Regions from separate parts of the Streptomyces sp. NPDC058741 genome, predicted to be linked through region 2. Evidence: riboswitches for the same ligand, from Rfam matches in the RefSeq annotation. Region 2 holds a riboswitch; each other region holds the start of a gene.
What was found. A riboswitch is a leader RNA that binds a small molecule or an ion and turns the genes downstream of it on or off. The one in region 2 is predicted to bind cyclic di-AMP.

Region 1 (5,616 bases), on a different contig from region 2:
TGTGATGGCGCCCGTCTGCCTCCGGGCCGCCGAACTGCTCGAAGCGCGCGGCATCGGGTGCACCGTCGCCGACCCCCGCTGGGTCAAGCCCGTCGACCCGGCGCTCCCCGGCCTCGCCGCGCGGCACGACCTGGTCGCCGTCGTCGAGGACAACAGCCGTGCGGCCGGGGTGGGTTCGGCCGTGGCGCTGGCCCTCGGCGACGCCGACGTCGACGTGCGGGTGCGGCGGTTCGGGATCCCGGAGCAGTTCCTCGCGCACGCCAAGCGCCCGGAGGTGCTCGCCGACATCGGCCTGACACCCGTCGAGATCGCCGGACGGATCAGCGCGAGCCTGACCGTCGGGCAGGAGTCGTCGAAGGAGCCGCAGGAATGACAACCGCCGAATCCGCGCCGGAGTCGTCGCAGGCCGGGGACTTCGACCTCGGCAGGCTGCTGGCCGAGCGCGGGGCCGAGCGCTACGAGCTGCACAGCCGGTACCTCAACCACCAGCTCCCGCGCATGCTGCACACCATCGGCTTCGACAAGGTCTACGAGCGCGCCGAGGGCGCCTACTTCTACGACGCGGACGGCAACGACTACCTGGACATGCTCGCCGGGTTCGGGGTGATGGGCCTCGGCCGCCACCACCCCGTCGTCCGCAAGGCCCTGCACGACGTCCTGGACGCGCACCTCGCCGACCTCACCCGGTTCGACTGCCAGCCGCTGCCCGGACTGCTGGCCGAGAAGCTGCTCGCGCACAGCCCGCACCTGGACCGGGTGTTCTTCGGCAACAGCGGCACCGAGGCCGTCGAGGGCGCCCTGAAGTTCGCCCGGTTCGTCACCGGCCGGCCCAGGATCCTGTACTGCGCGCACGCCTTCCACGGCCTGACCACCGGCTCCCTGTCCGTCAACGGCGAGCCGGGCTTCCGGGACGGCTTCGCCCCGCTGCTGCCCGACACGGCGGTGCCGCTCGGCGACCTCGACGCCCTGGAGAGGGAGCTGAGGAAGGGCGACGTCGCCGCCCTGATCGTCGAGCCGATCCAGGGCAAGGGCGTGCTGGAGGCCCCGCCCGGCTATCTGCGTGCCGCACAGGAACTGCTGCACCGGCACCGGGCGCTGCTCATCGCCGACGAGGTGCAGACGGGCCTCGGGCGGACCGGCGACTTCTACGCCTACCAGCACGAGGCGGGCGTCGAGCCCGACCTGGTGTGCGTGGCGAAGGCGCTGTCGGGCGGTTACGTACCGGTGGGCGCGACGATCGGCAAGGACTGGATCTTCAAGAAGGTCTACTCGTCCATGGACCGGGTGCTGGTCCACTCGGCGAGCTTCGGTTCCAACGCACAGGCCATGGCGGCCGGGCTCGCCGTGCTGTCCGTGATGGAGAACGAGCAGATCGTCGCGGGCGTCCGGGCCACCGGGGAGCGGCTGCGGTCCCGCCTTGCGGCGCTCGTGGACCGCTACGAGATGCTCGCCGAGGTCCGCGGGCGGGGACTGATGATCGGCGTCGAGTTCGGCCGGCCCGCGTCGCTGAAGCTGCGCGGCCGCTGGGCCATGCTCCAGGCCGCGCGCAAGGGACTCTTCGCGCAGATGGTCGTCGTGCCGTTGCTGCAGCGCCACCGCATCCTCACCCAGGTCTCGGGCGACCACATGGAGGTGATCAAGCTGATTCCGCCGCTGATCATCGGTGAGCGGGAGGCCGACCGCTTCGTCGACGCCTTCACGGCCGTGATGGACGACGCACACCACGGCGGGCTGGTGTGGGACTTCGGGAAGACGCTGGTCAAGCAGGCGGTCGCCAACCGCTGAGCTCGCCCCTCCGGTTTTTGCCTGAGAGGCAAGAAACTTGCCCGTGAGGCAAGGCCGGGGCTGAATGGAGGCATGAGCTCCTCCGAGATGGAGCCGCCCTCCGGGGCGGACCCGCCGGCCGGGCGGCCCGAGGGGCTGCCCGCCGTCGCGCCGCGGCTGCGGGCCCTGCGGCGCCAGGCCTCCCTGACCCTGGAGGCCGCGGCCCGCGCCGCGGGGCTGTCGCCCGCCCACCTGTCCCGCCTGGAGACCGGGCAGCGCCAGCCCTCGCTGCCGATGCTGCTCACGCTCGCCCGGGTCTACGGTACGACGGTCTCCGAACTGCTCGGCGAGACGGCCGCCGGCCGGGACGCCGTCGTGCGCTCCGCCGACATGGAACCGACCGCGGCCGGCGGCTGGACCTACTGGCAGGCCGGTGCCTCGGGGCGCGGTATGCAGGCCCTGCGGGTGCACGTCCCGTACGGCTCCCAGGGCGACGTGGTGCGCGTCCATCCCGGCGAGGAGTGGCTCCACGTGCTGCGCGGCCGGCTGCGGCTGCGCCTCGGCGACACCACGCACCGGCTGTCGCCGGGCGACAGCGCGCACTTCGACTCGCTGACCCCGCACCGCATCGCCGCCGAGGACCACGACGGCGTCGACCTGCTCTTCGTCCACACCCTGCTGCAGAGCCCCACGGCCGCCCTGTGCCTGGGCCACACCCCTGGAGACCCGTCATGAGCGACATCGAGGACAAGTTCCCGCGCGCCCTGTGGGTGCGGCTGTTCATCTACCTCGTCATGGGGCACGTCTTCGCGGCGTTCGTGTACTTCCTGTTCGAGGCGGGGAGCCGCTAGGTCCGCGACCCGGGCCCTCAGTCGAGGAGCCGCTCGCGCAGCCGTTCCCGGGTCTCCGGGGTGAGCCCCAGCCCCTGCTCCAGGTACACGTCGACACCGCCCCACGTCTCCTCGATGGTCTCGAAGGCCGTCGTCAGGTACTCGGCACGGGCGTCGAAGAGGGGGCTGAGCAGCTCCATCACCTCGGGGGAGTAGGCCGAGGCGTGCGAGCTGCTGCGGTGCACCTTGTAGCGGCGGTGCTTGGCGTTGGACTTCAGGTAGTCGTCGACGATCGCGTCGCGCTCCACGCCCACCGCGAGCAGCGTCACCGCCACGGACAGGCCCGCGCGGTCCTTGCCCGCCGCGCAGTGCATCAGCACCGGCACGCTGTCCTCCGCGAGCGCGTGCAGCACGTGGGAGTGCTCTGCCGTGCGCTCCTTGATGATCATGCGGTAGGAGGCGATCATCCGGGCCGCGCCCTTGCCGTCCGCGAGGATCGAGCGCAGCTGGTCCAGGTCGCCGTCGCGGACCATCTTCCAGAACTCGGCGCCGTCGGCCGGGTCGCTCAGCGGCAGGTTCACATTGCGCACGCCGGGCAGCGCGACGTCCGGACCTTCCAGCTTCTGGTCGGCCGCGTTGCGGAAGTCGAAGATCGTGTGCAGGCCCAGGGTGGTGAGGAAGGCGGCGTCCTCACCGGTCGCGTGCGCCAGGTGACCGCTGCGGTACAGCACGCCCTGCCGGACCCGCCGCCCGTCCACGGTCGGCAGTCCGCCCACATCGCGGAAGTTGCGCACTCCGGCCAGCTGGGGCTCGGTCGACGGGACCTGCTGCGTCACGGGGGCTCCTCCCATTCGGCGCCGCCGCCGCGGCTCGGCGGCGGGCACCACTCGACGATACGACATGCCTGCCTGGGTGCTCCCGGGTCCGGCCGGCAGCTTGAGCTGCTGCGCTTCGGCGGAGTCGGGCTCGCCGTCACGCCGCACCACCCGGACGCCCTCGGCCGCCGATGCCGTCGGGCGCGGAGTGAGCCTGGACGACCGGGGACCGGCCGTCGACTCCTCCCGGACACGGACCGGGACCGAACGCCTTGAAACGGGCTAAGTTCACCGAGGGGGCGTACTGCTCCATCGCGGACTGCGGGTCGGCGCGCGCGGTGACCTCCACGCCATTCTCATCCGGCTTGAGGTGAAGTGGCCCTTCTGTCCGAATGAGGAGCTTCGGTTGCTTCACCACAACCTGCCCCGATCGCGCAGGAGATGGGAGTGAGGTGCGTGACCATCGTCATATCCGTGACGATGTGTTGTCGTCATGTACACGTAATACTGTTGTGGAACAAGGCTTTTGAGGAAGAGTGAAGATCCTTAACTGACGCTCGGTGACGGCGAACACGGCGACGCGTCAAGGGAAAAGGCCGTCACGCGGAACCGCAAGCTTGTCCGGTCGCGTCCTGGTCGCTTACGTTCCACACCAATCCGGACGGACGCCCAATCCTGCCGCCGCCCGGAGCCCGCACCCACTGACCCGTGTACGGCAGGAGCGGGGGACCCACAGGTAAGACGCCTGTTCCGGTTCCCGGAACGGCTTGGGGTTAAGCCGCGCCTCGGCGCGGCCGGGCATCTCCAGTCCGAACCCGACAGCTCACCTCGTAGGCGCCGGAGAGGAATTCGCCATGCCCGCGAAGGGTAAGCACCGTCGTCCGAAAACCCAGCGTTTCACCCGCTCCCTCGCCGTCGCCGGAACCGGCGGCGCCGCTCTCGCCCTCCCGCTCATGGGGGCCGCCGGCGCCCACGCCGCCACCCCGCAGTCGGCTCCGGAAAAGGCCGTCCAGTCCGCTCCGGCCACCGGCAAGCAGACCACCGAGAAGGCCGCGACCGCCCGCACGTACACCGTGAAGGCCGGCGACTACCTCGCGAAGATCGCCGACGACCAGAACGTCAGAGGCGGCTGGAAGAAGCTCTACTCGGACAACCGCGACGCCGTGGGTGACGACCCGTCGCTGATCCACCCGGGCCTGAAGCTGTCGATCGGCAGGAAGACGGCGAGCGCGCCGAAGACCGAGTCGTCCGCGCCGAAGGCGTCGGCGGAGAAGCCGGCGAAGAAGTCGTCCGCCGCTCAGTCGTCCACCCGGGCCGGCACCGCCGCGAAGCCCGCCGCCGCCAAGCCGGCCGCCGACAGCAACGCCAGTGGCTACAGCGCCCCGGTGGACGGTGCCACCGTCGGTACGCCGTACCGCATGTCCGGCAGCATGTGGTCCAGCGGCTACCACACCGGCGTCGACTTCGTCGTCCCCACCGGCACCTCTCTCAAGGCCGTCGGCGCGGGCACGGTCGTCTCCGCCGGCTGGGGCGGCGCGTACGGCAACCAGGTCGTCCTCAGGCTCGCCGACGGCGGCTACGCCCAGTACGCCCACCTGTCCCAGCTCTCCGTCTCGGCCGGCCAGAGCGTGACCGCCGGGCAGCAGGTCGGCCTCTCCGGCGCGACCGGCAACGTCACCGGACCGCACCTGCACTTCGAGATCCGCACCACGCCGGACTACGGCTCGGACGTGGACCCGGTCGCCTACCTGCGCTCGCACGGCGTCTCCGTCGGCTGAGGGGCCGTACGAACCCGACCTGCCCGACCCGCGCACCGAAGGCCGGACCCCGATCCCCGGGTCCGGCCTTCGGCCCGTCCCCAACACCCCTGCCGAGATGTGTATTCCGGAGTTGGCGAACCCTTGGGAAGTGGCTTATCTCACCGACCGTCAACCCCTCCCTACGGTCGCGTAGGTCACATTCCACGGTGAATCATGAACGGCTGTGGCAGACGATTCGAAGAGTGACGACAAAGCAGTGATCGGGTCGTACGTGGCGGTGGGGGACAGCTTCACCGAGGGCGTGGGCGACCCCGGCCCCGACGGGGCGTTCGTCGGCTGGGCCGACCGGTTCGCCGTCCTGCTCGCCGACCGCCGGCCCGAAGGCGACTTCCGGTACACGAACCTCGCCGTGCGCGGGAAGCTCCTCGACCAGATCGTGGCGGACCA
Region 2 (5,616 bases):
GCCGTAGGCCTCGTCGACGCGCTTGAGCGCCTGCGGGAAGCTGATCTTCTCGCGCTGGGCGAGGGCGTCGATCATCGCCTCGGCGCGGTCGCCGATGCCCCGCTTGGGGACGTTGAGGATCCGGCGCAGCGGCACCGAGTCCTCGGGGTTGGCCAGCACGCGCAGGTAGGCCAGGACGTCCCGGACCTCCTTGCGCTCGTAGAAGCGGACGCCGCCGACGACCTTGTAGGGCAGGCCGACGCGGATGAAGACCTCTTCGAAGACACGGGACTGGGCGTTGGTGCGGTAGAAGACCGCGATATCGCCCGCCTTGGCCTCGCCGGCGTCCGTGAGGCGGTCTATCTCGTCGGCGACGAACTGCGCCTCGTCGTGCTCGGTGTCGGCGACGTAGCCGGTGATCCGCGCGCCCGTGCCCGCGTTGGTCCACAGGTTCTTCGGGCGGCGGGACTCGTTGCGCTCGATGACCGCGTTGGCGGCGCTGAGGATCGTCTGCGTGGAGCGGTAGTTCTGCTCCAGCAGGATCGTCGTCGCGTCCGGGTAGTCCTCCTCGAACTGGAGGATGTTGCGGATCGTCGCGCCGCGGAAGGCGTAGATCGACTGGTCGGCGTCGCCCACGACGCACAGCTCGGCGGGCGGCACGTCGTCCGGGCCGGGCGGGACGTCGACGGGGTGCTCGGCGGTGCCGACCAGCTCGCGCACGAGGGCGTACTGGGCGTGGTTGGTGTCCTGGTACTCGTCGACCATGACGTGCCGGAAGCGGCGGCGGTAGTGCTCGGCGACGTCCGGGAAGGCGCGGAGCAGGTTGACCGTGGTCATGATCAGGTCGTCGAAGTCGAGGGCGTTCGCCTCGCGCAGCCGCGACTGGTACAGGGCGTAGGCCTGGGCGAGGGTCTTCTCGAAACCTCCCCCAGACTCCGTCTGGGAGGTGCCCCCAGTGGCCTGGGCGGCGAAGTCCTCCTCGTCGATCAGCTCGTTCTTCAGGTTGCTGATCTTGGCGCTGAAGGACTTCGGCGGGTAGCGCTTGGGGTCCAGGTCGAGGTCGCGGCAGACCAGGGCCATCAGGCGCTTGGAGTCGGCGGCGTCGTAGATCGAGAAGGAGGACGTGAAGCCGAGCTTCTTGCTCTCGCGGCGCAGGATGCGCACGCACGCGCTGTGGAACGTCATCACCCACATGGCGTTCGCGCGGGGGCCGACGAGCTGCTCGACGCGCTCCTTCATCTCGCCGGCGGCCTTGTTGGTGAAGGTGATCGCGAGGATCTGGCCCGGGTGCACGCCCCGCTCGGCGAGCAGGTGGGCGATGCGGTGCGTGAGGACCCGCGTCTTTCCGGAGCCGGCGCCGGCCACGATGAGCAGCGGGGAGCCGGAGTGGACGACGGCGGCGCGCTGGTTGTCGTTCAGCCCCTCCAGGAGGGCCGCGGTGTCCACCACCGGGCGCGGGGCGCCGTCGCGGTAGTGGGTGTCCCGGTCCGGGGGCGCGTCGAACTTCCCGCCGAACAGATCGTCCGGGATCGACTCCGGAACGTGATCGTCCTCGGGTGGCGGCGGGGGCTCGTCCGCGGGGCCCCGCTGGGACTGGAGGCTCGCCAGGAAGTGGTCGTCAAAGAGGCTGCTCATCGCTCTCCGAGTCTAGGACGCCCCACCGACAACCCGCCGCCGCCCCGGGAAATCACCGAAAGCACCCCGCTGTCACCAGTGGAAAGCGCCTGATCACAGTCGGCTACGACCCTCGGCATCACGGACGATTGGGGACCAGAACGTCGTGACCGCTCACTCTCCGCGATGCCGCGGGGCAAGGTCACGAAAATGTATCGGGCATATCACCCATCAACCTTCACAGGGGCCCCACGAGTTGGCTACGGTGCGACCGGGCCGCACGACCCCCACCGGCGAACCTCGCCGGGCCGCGCGGCCTCCGCCGAGTCCGGTGTGCCGCAGCGGCAGCCGGAGCCGGGGACCCACCGAGACCTTGGGGTGAATCGGCCCGACTCCCCTCACGGGGACGGCCGTAGGGCAACCCTTCCGAACCGCCCGCCCGAACCCGACAGCTAACCCGGTAGGCGGAACATGGAAGGAGTCGCCTCCCTTGGCGTCGCACCGCAAGTCGCGTCCTACGGGTTCGCGCGTGGCAGGAATACGGACCCCCGCCCTGGCAACGGCGGCCCTCACCTCCGTGGCCCTGCTGTCCCAGTCGGCCACCGCCGCCCCCGAGGCCGACGACAGGCCCAGCCTGGAGGAAGTCGAGAAGAAGGTCGACGACCTCTACCGTCAGGCGGAGTCCGCGACCGAGAAGTACAACTCGGCCAGGGAGAGGACCGCCAAGCAGCGCAAGCGCGTCGACACCCTCCTCGACGACGTCGCCCAGCGCACCCAGAAGCTCAACGAGGCGCGTGAGGAACTGGGTTCCTTCGCCGCCGCCCAGTACCGCACCGGCGCCTCCGCCCCGGACACCGCCACGTTCCTGCTCGCGGACACCCCGCAGGACTACTTCGACCAGACCCAGCTGATGGACCGGATGACCGGCCGTCAGAAGGTCGCCGTCGACGACTTCGTCACCCAGCAGTCCGAGACGATGAAGAAGCGCCGGGAGGCCACCGAGAGCCTCCGGACACTCACCGAGTCGCAGGGCGACCTGAAGACCGCCAAGGCGACCGTCCAGCGCAAGCTCGCCGACGCGCGCGAGCTGCTGTCGCGGCTGACCGCCGAGGAGAAGGCGCGGCTCGCGGCGATCGAGAAGGAGAAGCAGGAGGAGGCCGCCCGCAAGGCCGCCGAGCTGGCCCGTCAGCAGGCCGCGCAGCAGCAGGCGCAGGAGGAGGCGGCCCGGCAGCAGGAGAGCGGTACCTCCACCACGACCCCGGAGTCCGGCTCGTCCCCGTCCGCTCCGACGGACCCGGCCGGCTCCTCGTACGCCACCAAGGCCGAGAAGGCGCTCGCCTTCGCCCGCGCCCAGATCGGCAAGCCGTACGTGTGGGGCGCCGTAGGCCCCGGCTCCTACGACTGCTCCGGCCTGACCCAGGCCGCCTGGAAGGCCGCGGGGGTGACCCTCCCGCGCACCACGTACGACCAGGTGAACGCGGGCACCACGGTCCCGCTCTCCCAGGCGCGCCCCGGTGACCTGGTGTTCTTCTACGACGACGTCACCCACGTCGGGATCTACGTCGGCAACGGCATGATGATCCACGCCCCGAAGCCGGGCACCTACGTGCGCGAGGAGTCGCTCTACTACGACGGCGAGTCGTCGATCCACAGCGTGGTGCGGCCGGCCTGAGGGGTCGCGGACGTTTTTGGGGGGGGGCCGCGCGCGCGGGCCCCCCCATCCATCGCGGGCGGCGCTCTCTAGCATCGGCGCTATGCCCGGCCCCTCCCCGTCCCTCACCTTGTGGGCGACCTACACGCTCACGACCGCCACCGTGTCGGTCGGCCTCGACTCGGCCGGGTACGAGGTCCTCTCCCGCATCCTCCTCGCCCTGTCCTGCGCGAGCTGGCTGGGAGCGGTCGCGTACGCCGTGCTGCGGCTGCCGGGGACGGCGTGGCGTGAGGAGACTCCGGCCGCGCTCACCTTCACGGCGGCGACCGCCCTGGTGGGCACCGGCTTCCGCGCCGCCGGCCTGCGGGACACGGCCGCGGGGCTGCTCGCGCTCGCCGCGCTGCTGTGGATCCCGCTGCTGGGCGCGCGGGTCCCGGACCGTCAGGGCGCGGTGTTCCTGCGCTGCGTGGCCACCCAGGGGCTCGCCGTGCTCGGCGCCGCCCTCGCCGCGGCCGGGTCGGCGGCCTGGCTCGCGTACACGGCCCTGGTGCTGTTCTGGCTGGGGCTCGCGCTCTACGTCGTCGCCCTGTTCCGTTTCCGGCCGCGGCAGATGACGGACGGCGCCGGGGAACACTGGCTGGCGGCCGGCGGGCTCGGCGTCTCGGCCCTGGCCGGAGCGCTTCTGCTCGGCGCCGACCGCGGCGGCTTCCCCCTGTGGAACGACGACGACCGCACCGTCCTCACCCGGGCCGCCGTCGCGCTGCTGGTGCTCACCCCGGTCTGCTGCGTCGTCCTGCTCACCGCCGAGCTGATGCGGCCCCGGCACCGCTACGACGTGTCCCGCTGGGCGACCGTGTTCGTCGTGGCCGTGACGGCGGCGGCCGCCCTGGCCCTCGCGGCCGCCCTCGACGTGCCCTGGCTCGACGGCGCGGGGCAGGCGCTGCTGTGGGTCGCGGTGGCCGTCTGGCTCGGGTGCACCGCCTGGGCGGTCGTCTCGGCCCGGGCCGGCGGCGGCGTCGGACGGGTCAGGTCCAGAGCACGGCGATGAAGACGTTCGCCGTGGTCAGCAGCCCGACCAGGCCGAAGAGGCCCTTGTCCACCTCTCGTCGTCCCGCTTCACGTAGACCAGGCCGAGGATCACGATCAGCAGGGCCGGCTTCACGCCGATCTTGGTGTTGTTCACGGACCGGTCGTCGGCCTGGTTGAGACCGACCAGGATCACCCCGGTGACCAGCATCGTCAGCGCGCCGTGCAGCATCGCGGGGGTGAAGCGGGCGGTGCCGGCGCCCATCGCCTTCGTCTGGGTGAGGAAGCCGCCCAGGAGCGCGGCGATGCCGACGATGTGGAGACCGACGAAGAGGTGGATGAGCAGGTCCAGGACGCCGGAGCCTGATCAGGGCCCGGGAAACCCCCCGACACCGCCCTGGCGATGCACACGCGCCCCATACCACCCGATCACGCCCACTCGCCCATGATGCGACGCATCGGTCATCAGCCTGAGTCGACAGGTCGGGCCCACGACGGGATCACGGTCGCATACGGTCACCGCCGGTCCTCTCGGAACAGTTCCGCGCACCGGCCACCGGGCCGGTACGGCGCGGTCTAGCGTCCCCACCAGGTGACCGGCTCCCCACCGCCGCCCGGGCCAGGGGCGGCAGCCGGGCACCACCGCCGAGAGGTCCTGCGGCGGCCCGCACCCCCGGTGCGGGCCGCCGCCGGACGCGCCGGCCGCCCGTCCGCTCCCCAGGGCGGCCGTCCGCACCCCACCGGCGGACGAGGAAAGGACGTGGTCCCCCGGTGGCAGCGCACCGCAAGCCCCGACAGCGCCCGACGGCCGGCGGCAGGGCCCGGACGGCCGTCACGATCGCCCTCGCCGGCGCGGCGACCGCGACGGGCCTCGACGGGACCGGGCACGCCGATCCACAGCTCACCCCGGACCAGGTCAAGGCCGAGGTGGACCAGCTGTACCGGGAGGCGGAGGCCGCCACCGAGAAGTACAACGGCGCGCGGGAGAAGGCCCGGGCGGCCGGGCGGCGCCTGCGGGACCTGCAGGACCGGGCGGCCCGCGAGGAGGAACGGCTCGCCACCGCCCGTGACGCCCTGGGCTCGGTCGCCGCCGCCCAGTACCGCACCGGCGGTCTCGACCCCGCGCTCCGGCTCGCGCTGTCCGACGATCCCGAGCGGTACCTGCGGGACGCCGAGTTCGTGGAGCGGGCCGGCCACCGGCAGGACTCCGCCGTCGCGGGCGTCCGCAGACGGCTGCGCGAGATCGAGCGGCTGCGGGGCGCCGCCCGCGTCGAGCTGACGTCGCTGAGGGCGCGGCGGACGGAGCTGGAGCGGCACAAGAAGACGATCACCGGCAAGCTGGGCTC
Region 3 (5,616 bases), on a different contig from region 2:
ATCACCAGCGCGAGCAGCGCCGCCCGGCCGGTCAGCCGGGAGCGGCGGGCCTGCCGCTTGGTCTGGGAGCGGTAGACCCGGGCCGCGGTCTGCTCGCCGAGCAGCCGGATCCTGGTCGTGGTGGAGAACCGGTCCCGGTCCTTCACGGCCATCTGTCAGCCTCCGCTCCACCGTCCTGCGCGCGTACGTCCCCGCACACGGTACGGGACCGAGTACGGGGACGTACGTACGACTGGCTCAGCCGTGCCCCGGGCCGGTGCCTGCCCGGGCCCGGTGCGCGGTCAGGCCTTGAAGCGGGGGAACGCGCTGCGGCCGGCGTACACCGCGGCGTCGTCGAGGATCTCCTCGATGCGCAGCAGCTGGTTGTACTTGGCGACGCGCTCGGAGCGGGCCGGGGCGCCGGTCTTGATCTGGCCGCAGTTGGTGGCGACGGCCAGGTCGGCGATGGTGACGTCCTCGGTCTCGCCGGAGCGGTGGGACATCATGCACTTGAAGCCGTTGCGCTGGGCCAGCTCCACGGCGTCCAGGGTCTCGGTGAGCGAACCGATCTGGTTCACCTTCACGAGCAGCGCGTTGGCCGCGCCCTCCTCGATGCCGCGGGCGAGGCGCTCGGGGTTGGTGACGAACAGGTCGTCGCCGACGAGCTGGACCTTGTCGCCGAGCTTGTCGGTGATGGTCTTCCAGCCGTCCCAGTCGTCCTCGAACAGCGGGTCCTCGATGGACACGAGCGGGTACGCGTCGACGAGCTCCGCGTAGTACTCGGTCATCTCGGCCGCCGAGCGCTCCTTGCCCTCGAAGGTGTAGACGCCGTCCTCGTAGAACTCGGAGGCGGCCACGTCGAGCGCCAGGGCGATCTGCTCGCCGGGGGTGTAGCCGGCTTCCTTGATCGCCTCGAGGATGAGGTCGAGGGCCTCGCGGTTGGAGCCGAGGTTCGGGGCGAAGCCGCCCTCGTCGCCGAGGCCGGTGGCCAGGCCCTTGCTCTTCAGGACCTTCTTCAGCGTGTGGTAGACCTCGGCGCCCCAGCGCAGGGCCTCGGAGAAGGACTCCGCGCCGATCGGGGCGATCATGAACTCCTGGATGTCCACGTTGGAGTCGGCGTGCGAGCCGCCGTTCAGGATGTTCATCATCGGCACCGGCAGCAGGTGCGCGTTGGGGCCGCCCAGGTAGCGGAACAGCGGCAGGTCGCTGGCCTCGGAGGCGGCGTGGGCGACGGCGAGCGAGACGCCGAGGATGGCGTTGGCGCCCAGGGAGCCCTTGTTGTCGGTGGCGTCCAGGTCGAACATGGCCTGGTCGATCAGGCGCTGCTCGGTGGCGTCGTAGCCGACCAGCTCCGGGCCGATCTGCTCGATGACCGCGAGGACGGCCTTCTCCACACCCTTGCCGAGGTAACGGTTCGAGTCGCCGTCGCGGAGCTCGATGGCCTCGAAGGCGCCCGTCGAGGCGCCGGACGGGACGGCGGCACGACCCGTGCTGCCGTCGTCGAGGCCGACCTCGACCTCGACCGTGGGGTTGCCTCGGGAGTCCAGGATTTCCCGGGCTACGACGACGTCGATGGACGGCACGAGCATCTCCTTCTCGATGTGACGCGGGTACGCGGGCCGCTCGGGCCCTGCGAGGCGCGGGCCGCGGTGGCTCGCGACATGAGCCTAACCGGCTCGGGGCGTTCGGCCACCGGGTCTCCCACCTCGTGGACAGAACCGAGAGAAAATTGTTTCCGAACGGAACAAAGCAGGATGCCGAAAGAACCCCGCCCCGGTGCGTACGGGGGACGACGCACCGGGGCGGGGGAACCATGGGCCCTGGGCGGGCCGCTGCTCACTTCAGGTGCAGCTGCTGGCCCGGGTAGATGAGGTTGGCGTCCTGAACGATGTCCTTGTTCAGCTCGAAGAGCTTCTCCCAGCCGCCCTTGACCTTCTCCTCCGCGGCGATGGAGCTCAGGGTGTCGCCCTTGACGACCTTGTACTCGCCGTCGCCCTTCTTGACCTTCTTGCCGGTCGGGGTGGTGACGGTCTTCTTCGCGGCCGGACGCTCGGCGGAGCGGGAGGCGGGCTGCCGGGTCTCGCGGGTCTCGGTGCTCTGCCGGCTCTGGCTCTGGTTCTGGCTCTGGCTCTGCGAGGAGCTGCCGGAGTCGGCGGAGCCGCCGGTGTAGCCGGCACTCGACAGGCCCTTGCCGCAGACCGGCCAGGCACCCTTGCCCTGGCCCGCGAGGACCTTCTCGGCGATCTCGATCTGCTGGGCCTTGGTGGCCTGGTCGGCGGTGGAGGCGTACTTGGTGCCGCCGTAGCCGGCCCAGGTGGAGGCGGAGAACTGCAGACCGCCGTAGTAGCCGTTGCCGGTGTTGATGGACCAGTTGCCGCCCGACTCGCACTGGGCGACGGCGTCCCACTCGGAGGCGGTGGCGGCGGAGGCGCTGCCGGCCGCCATCAGCGGGCCGGCGACGGCCGCGGAGGCGACACCGGCGACGGCGACGGCACGGGCGGCCTTGGACGGACGGCGGTGCTTGCCCTTGCTGGAAAACAGCATGGATGGATCCCCTCACCGACGCCTGCGAGGTGAGCTGTCGGGTTCGGGCCGGCTGAGTTGCCCGGCCACGTCCCTGACGGGACGCGGCTTCACCCCAAGCCCTTCCGGCGGAACGAGCCGGTCGGGCACCTACCTTGGGTCCCCCGCTCCTGCCTACGGCGCTTGACGCGACGACTGTTCCCGTGCGGCCGCTGGCAGGATTCGGCGTTGCGGCAACCGGGGCTCACGGTGGCGAGCGGTCACGACCGTAGACATGCGATCCGGGGAAATTCAAAGACGACCAGGCCTTCTGAGATCTATCTCTCACGACCCTCAAACGGGACATTAGCCGCGAAATATGACGTGAACTCGCGCCTTTTCGGGGTGACTTCAGCCCTCGTTTCCGCCGTGCCCGAACGACCACTCGTCGTCCGCTTCGCCCCTGGTCGTGAGCGTCTGACCGGGGCGGATGAGGTTCGGGTCGGCCCCGACGGCCTCCCGGTTCACGTCGTAGAGCGCCCGCCATCCGCCGCTGACGTCAAGGGAGTCGGCGATGGACCAGAGACTGTCACCGGAACGGACGGTGTAGGCGCCGTCCGCCGCGTCGCGGGAGGCGTCGTCACCGCGCGAGGCGTGCCGGCCCGCGGACTCGTCCGCCCGGCCGTCGGCCGGCTCGGCGTTCTCGTCGGCGCCGGGGCCGCGGTGACGGCCGGAGCCGGTGCCGGTGAGCGCCGAGGAGTCCTCGCCCTGCCGCGCGTTATCGGGCATCTCGCCGGGGGCGGCCAGGGGGGAGTTCCCGTCCTCACTCTGCCGCGCGGGGTCGGCGGAGGCCGAGGACTTGTCGGACTTGAGCGTTTCGTCGCTTTCTTCGTCGTTATCGGTCGCAGTCGACTCCGGATCAGGCGACGGGGACGACGAGGCCGTCGACGACGGGGACGCGTCGGGGGATTCGAGCAGACCGGGTGAATCCGTGGGACGGGAGGACTCGTCCGACTCGTCCGACTCGGGCGAACCGGGCGACTCGGGCGAACCGGAGGCGCCGGAGCCCTTGCCCTGCTCGAGGCCGGAGAGCAGTCCGCAGGTGCGCCACGCGCCGACCCCCTGGTCGGCGAGGATTCTCTCGGCCACCGATATCTGCTGGGAGCGGCTGGCCAGGTCGGCGCTCACGGCGTAGTCGAGGCCGCCGTAAGCCTCCCAGTCCTCCTGGGAGATGGCGAGGCCGCCGTAGTAGCCGTTGCCGCTGTTCTGGCTCCAGGCGCCGCCGGTCTCGCAGTCCGCGACCCGGTCCCAGGTCACACCCTCTGCCGCGCTGGCGCCGGAGGCTCCGAGGAGCGGGATCGCGATGGCGGAGCCGGTCACTCCGGCCGCGACGAGGAGAGCCGGAGCCTGGCGGGGGCGACGGTGCCGACCGTTCCCGGAGAGCATGCGGAGACCTTTCGGAGACAGCAGTGATCGACACGGCGTGAGTGCTCGGGCCGTGTTGATGGGTGAACGTATCGGCAGACGATCACTTGTCACAAGTTCATGCCGCGCAGATCACATGAAGATCACAGAGTTGAGGTTTCGTCACGTCCGGGGCGTGCCGTGGCGGGTGCGAACTCCACCGGCAGGGTGCGCAGCCCGCGCATGATGAGGCCGCCGCGCCATCTCAGCTCGGCCGGGTCCACCGCGAGGCGGAGGTCCGGGAGGCGGGTCAGAAGCGTGGCGAGCGCGGTCTGGCCCTCCAGACGGGCGAGCGGGGCGCCGAGGCAGTAGTGGATGCCGTGGCCGTAGCCGAGGTGCTGGTTGTCGCGGCGGGACAGGTCGAGCACGTCCGGGCCGGCGAAGCGCTCCGGGTCCCGGTCGGCGGCGGCCAGGACGACCAGGACGGGGTCGCCCGCCTCGACGCGCTGCCCGCCGAGGGTGAGCGGCTCGGTGGCGAAGCGCCAGGTGGCGAGTTCGACGGGGCCGTCGTAGCGCAGCAGTTCCTCGACGCCCGTCTCCAGCAGGGCGGTGTCCCGGGCGGCCAGGGACCGCTGCAGGCGGGTGCGCTGCCCGGGGTGGGTGAGCAGGGCGTAGGTGCCGTTGCCGATCAGGTTCACGGTCGTCTCGAACCCTGCGAACAGCAGGATGAAGGCCATCGCCGCCGCCTCGTTCTCGGTGAGGTGCTCACCGTGGTCGGAGGCCCGGATCAGACCGGAGATGAGGTCCTCGCCCGGCGCGGGATCGTCCGGCAGCGCCCCGCGCTTGCGGTGGATGAGGTCGGCGAGGTAGCCGCGCATCTTCTTCACCGAGCGCGCCACACCGCCCCGGGGGCCGCCCTGGTGGCGGATCATCATGCCCGCCCAGTCACGGAAGTTGTCCTGGTCCTCGCGGGGGACGCCGAGCAGGTCGCAGATGGCGTGGATGGGCAGGGGGAAGGCGAACTCGTGGATCAGGTCGGCGGCCCCCTTCCCGGCGAACCCGTCGATGAGCCCGTCGGTCAGCTCCTGCACCCGAGGCGCGAACTCGGCGACCCGGCGGGGCGTGAACGCCTTGGACACCAGCCGCCGCAGCCGCGTGTGGTCGGGCGGGTCGATGTTCAGCAGGTGCGTCATCAGCTCGGCCTTGCGCTCCCCCGGGATCCCGGTCCTGCCCTTGGCGTGCGCGGGTCCGGCGTGGTGCGCGGGGTTCTTGGAGAGCCGGTGGTCGGCGAGGGTCTGCCTGGCGTCGGCGTACCGCGTGACCAGCCAGGCCTCCACACCGCTGGGCAGCCGCGTCCGGTGGACGGGGCTGTGCTCGCGGAGCCAGGCGTAGGCGGGGTAGGGATCGCTCGCGAACTCCCAGGTGAACAGCTCGGGGACGGCTTCGGGACGGGGCTCGGGGACGGCTGCGGGTGTGCTGGGCCGGGGCTGGTCGGTCACTCCCCGACCGTATCGGCCCCGTGCCGTCGCCGGGTCGCGGTCCGCTCAGCTCTCGGCCTCCCGGATCGCGTCCCGGTACGCGCGGGCCGCCGCTCGCAGGGCCGCCTCCGGGTCGACGCCCTCCGCCTCCGCTCGGACCGCCAGGGCCAGCAGGTCGTAGCCGATGCCCTCGACCGGGGGCAGGGGTATGTCGAGGCCGGCGGTGCGGGCCCGGGAGGCGAGCTTGGCGGCG

Region 1: another riboswitch for cyclic di-AMP. It lies ahead of ACFW6P_RS13295 (peptidoglycan DD-metalloendopeptidase family protein); the one in region 2 lies ahead of ACFW6P_RS02150 (NlpC/P60 family protein).
Region 3: another riboswitch for cyclic di-AMP. It lies ahead of ACFW6P_RS08205 (transglycosylase family protein); the one in region 2 lies ahead of ACFW6P_RS02150 (NlpC/P60 family protein).

Annotation. Positions count from the first base shown of each region.
Region 1 covers NZ_JBHYQH010000013.1:1,962-7,577, forward strand. Annotated here, with positions in the region: gene dxs (1-deoxy-D-xylulose-5-phosphate synthase) at 1-373, shown strand, start outside; gene ACFW6P_RS13275 (aspartate aminotransferase family protein) at 370-1,785, shown strand; gene ACFW6P_RS13280 (helix-turn-helix domain-containing protein) at 1,858-2,499, shown strand; gene ACFW6P_RS13285 (DUF6126 family protein) at 2,496-2,615, shown strand; gene ACFW6P_RS13290 (tyrosine-protein phosphatase) at 2,633-3,430, opposite strand; cyclic di-AMP (ydaO/yuaA leader) riboswitch at 4,099-4,259, shown strand; gene ACFW6P_RS13295 (peptidoglycan DD-metalloendopeptidase family protein) at 4,264-5,187, shown strand; gene ACFW6P_RS13300 (SGNH/GDSL hydrolase family protein) at 5,426-5,616, shown strand, end outside.
Region 2 covers NZ_JBHYQH010000002.1:154,046-159,661, forward strand. Annotated here, with positions in the region: gene pcrA (DNA helicase PcrA) at 1-1,614, opposite strand, end outside; cyclic di-AMP (ydaO/yuaA leader) riboswitch at 1,904-2,075, shown strand; gene ACFW6P_RS02150 (NlpC/P60 family protein) at 2,084-3,265, shown strand; gene ACFW6P_RS02155 (hypothetical protein) at 3,348-4,292, shown strand; partial or broken gene ACFW6P_RS02160 (hypothetical protein) at 4,270-4,622, opposite strand; gene ACFW6P_RS02165 (NlpC/P60 family protein) at 5,042-5,616, shown strand, end outside.
Region 3 covers NZ_JBHYQH010000007.1:87,480-93,095, forward strand. Annotated here, with positions in the region: gene ACFW6P_RS08195 (septum formation initiator family protein) at 1-152, opposite strand, end outside; gene eno (phosphopyruvate hydratase) at 282-1,562, opposite strand; gene ACFW6P_RS08205 (transglycosylase family protein) at 1,816-2,523, opposite strand; cyclic di-AMP (ydaO/yuaA leader) riboswitch at 2,528-2,694, opposite strand; gene ACFW6P_RS08210 (transglycosylase family protein) at 2,893-3,927, opposite strand; gene ACFW6P_RS08215 (cytochrome P450) at 4,050-5,384, opposite strand; gene ACFW6P_RS08220 (nucleoside triphosphate pyrophosphohydrolase) at 5,430-5,616, opposite strand, start outside.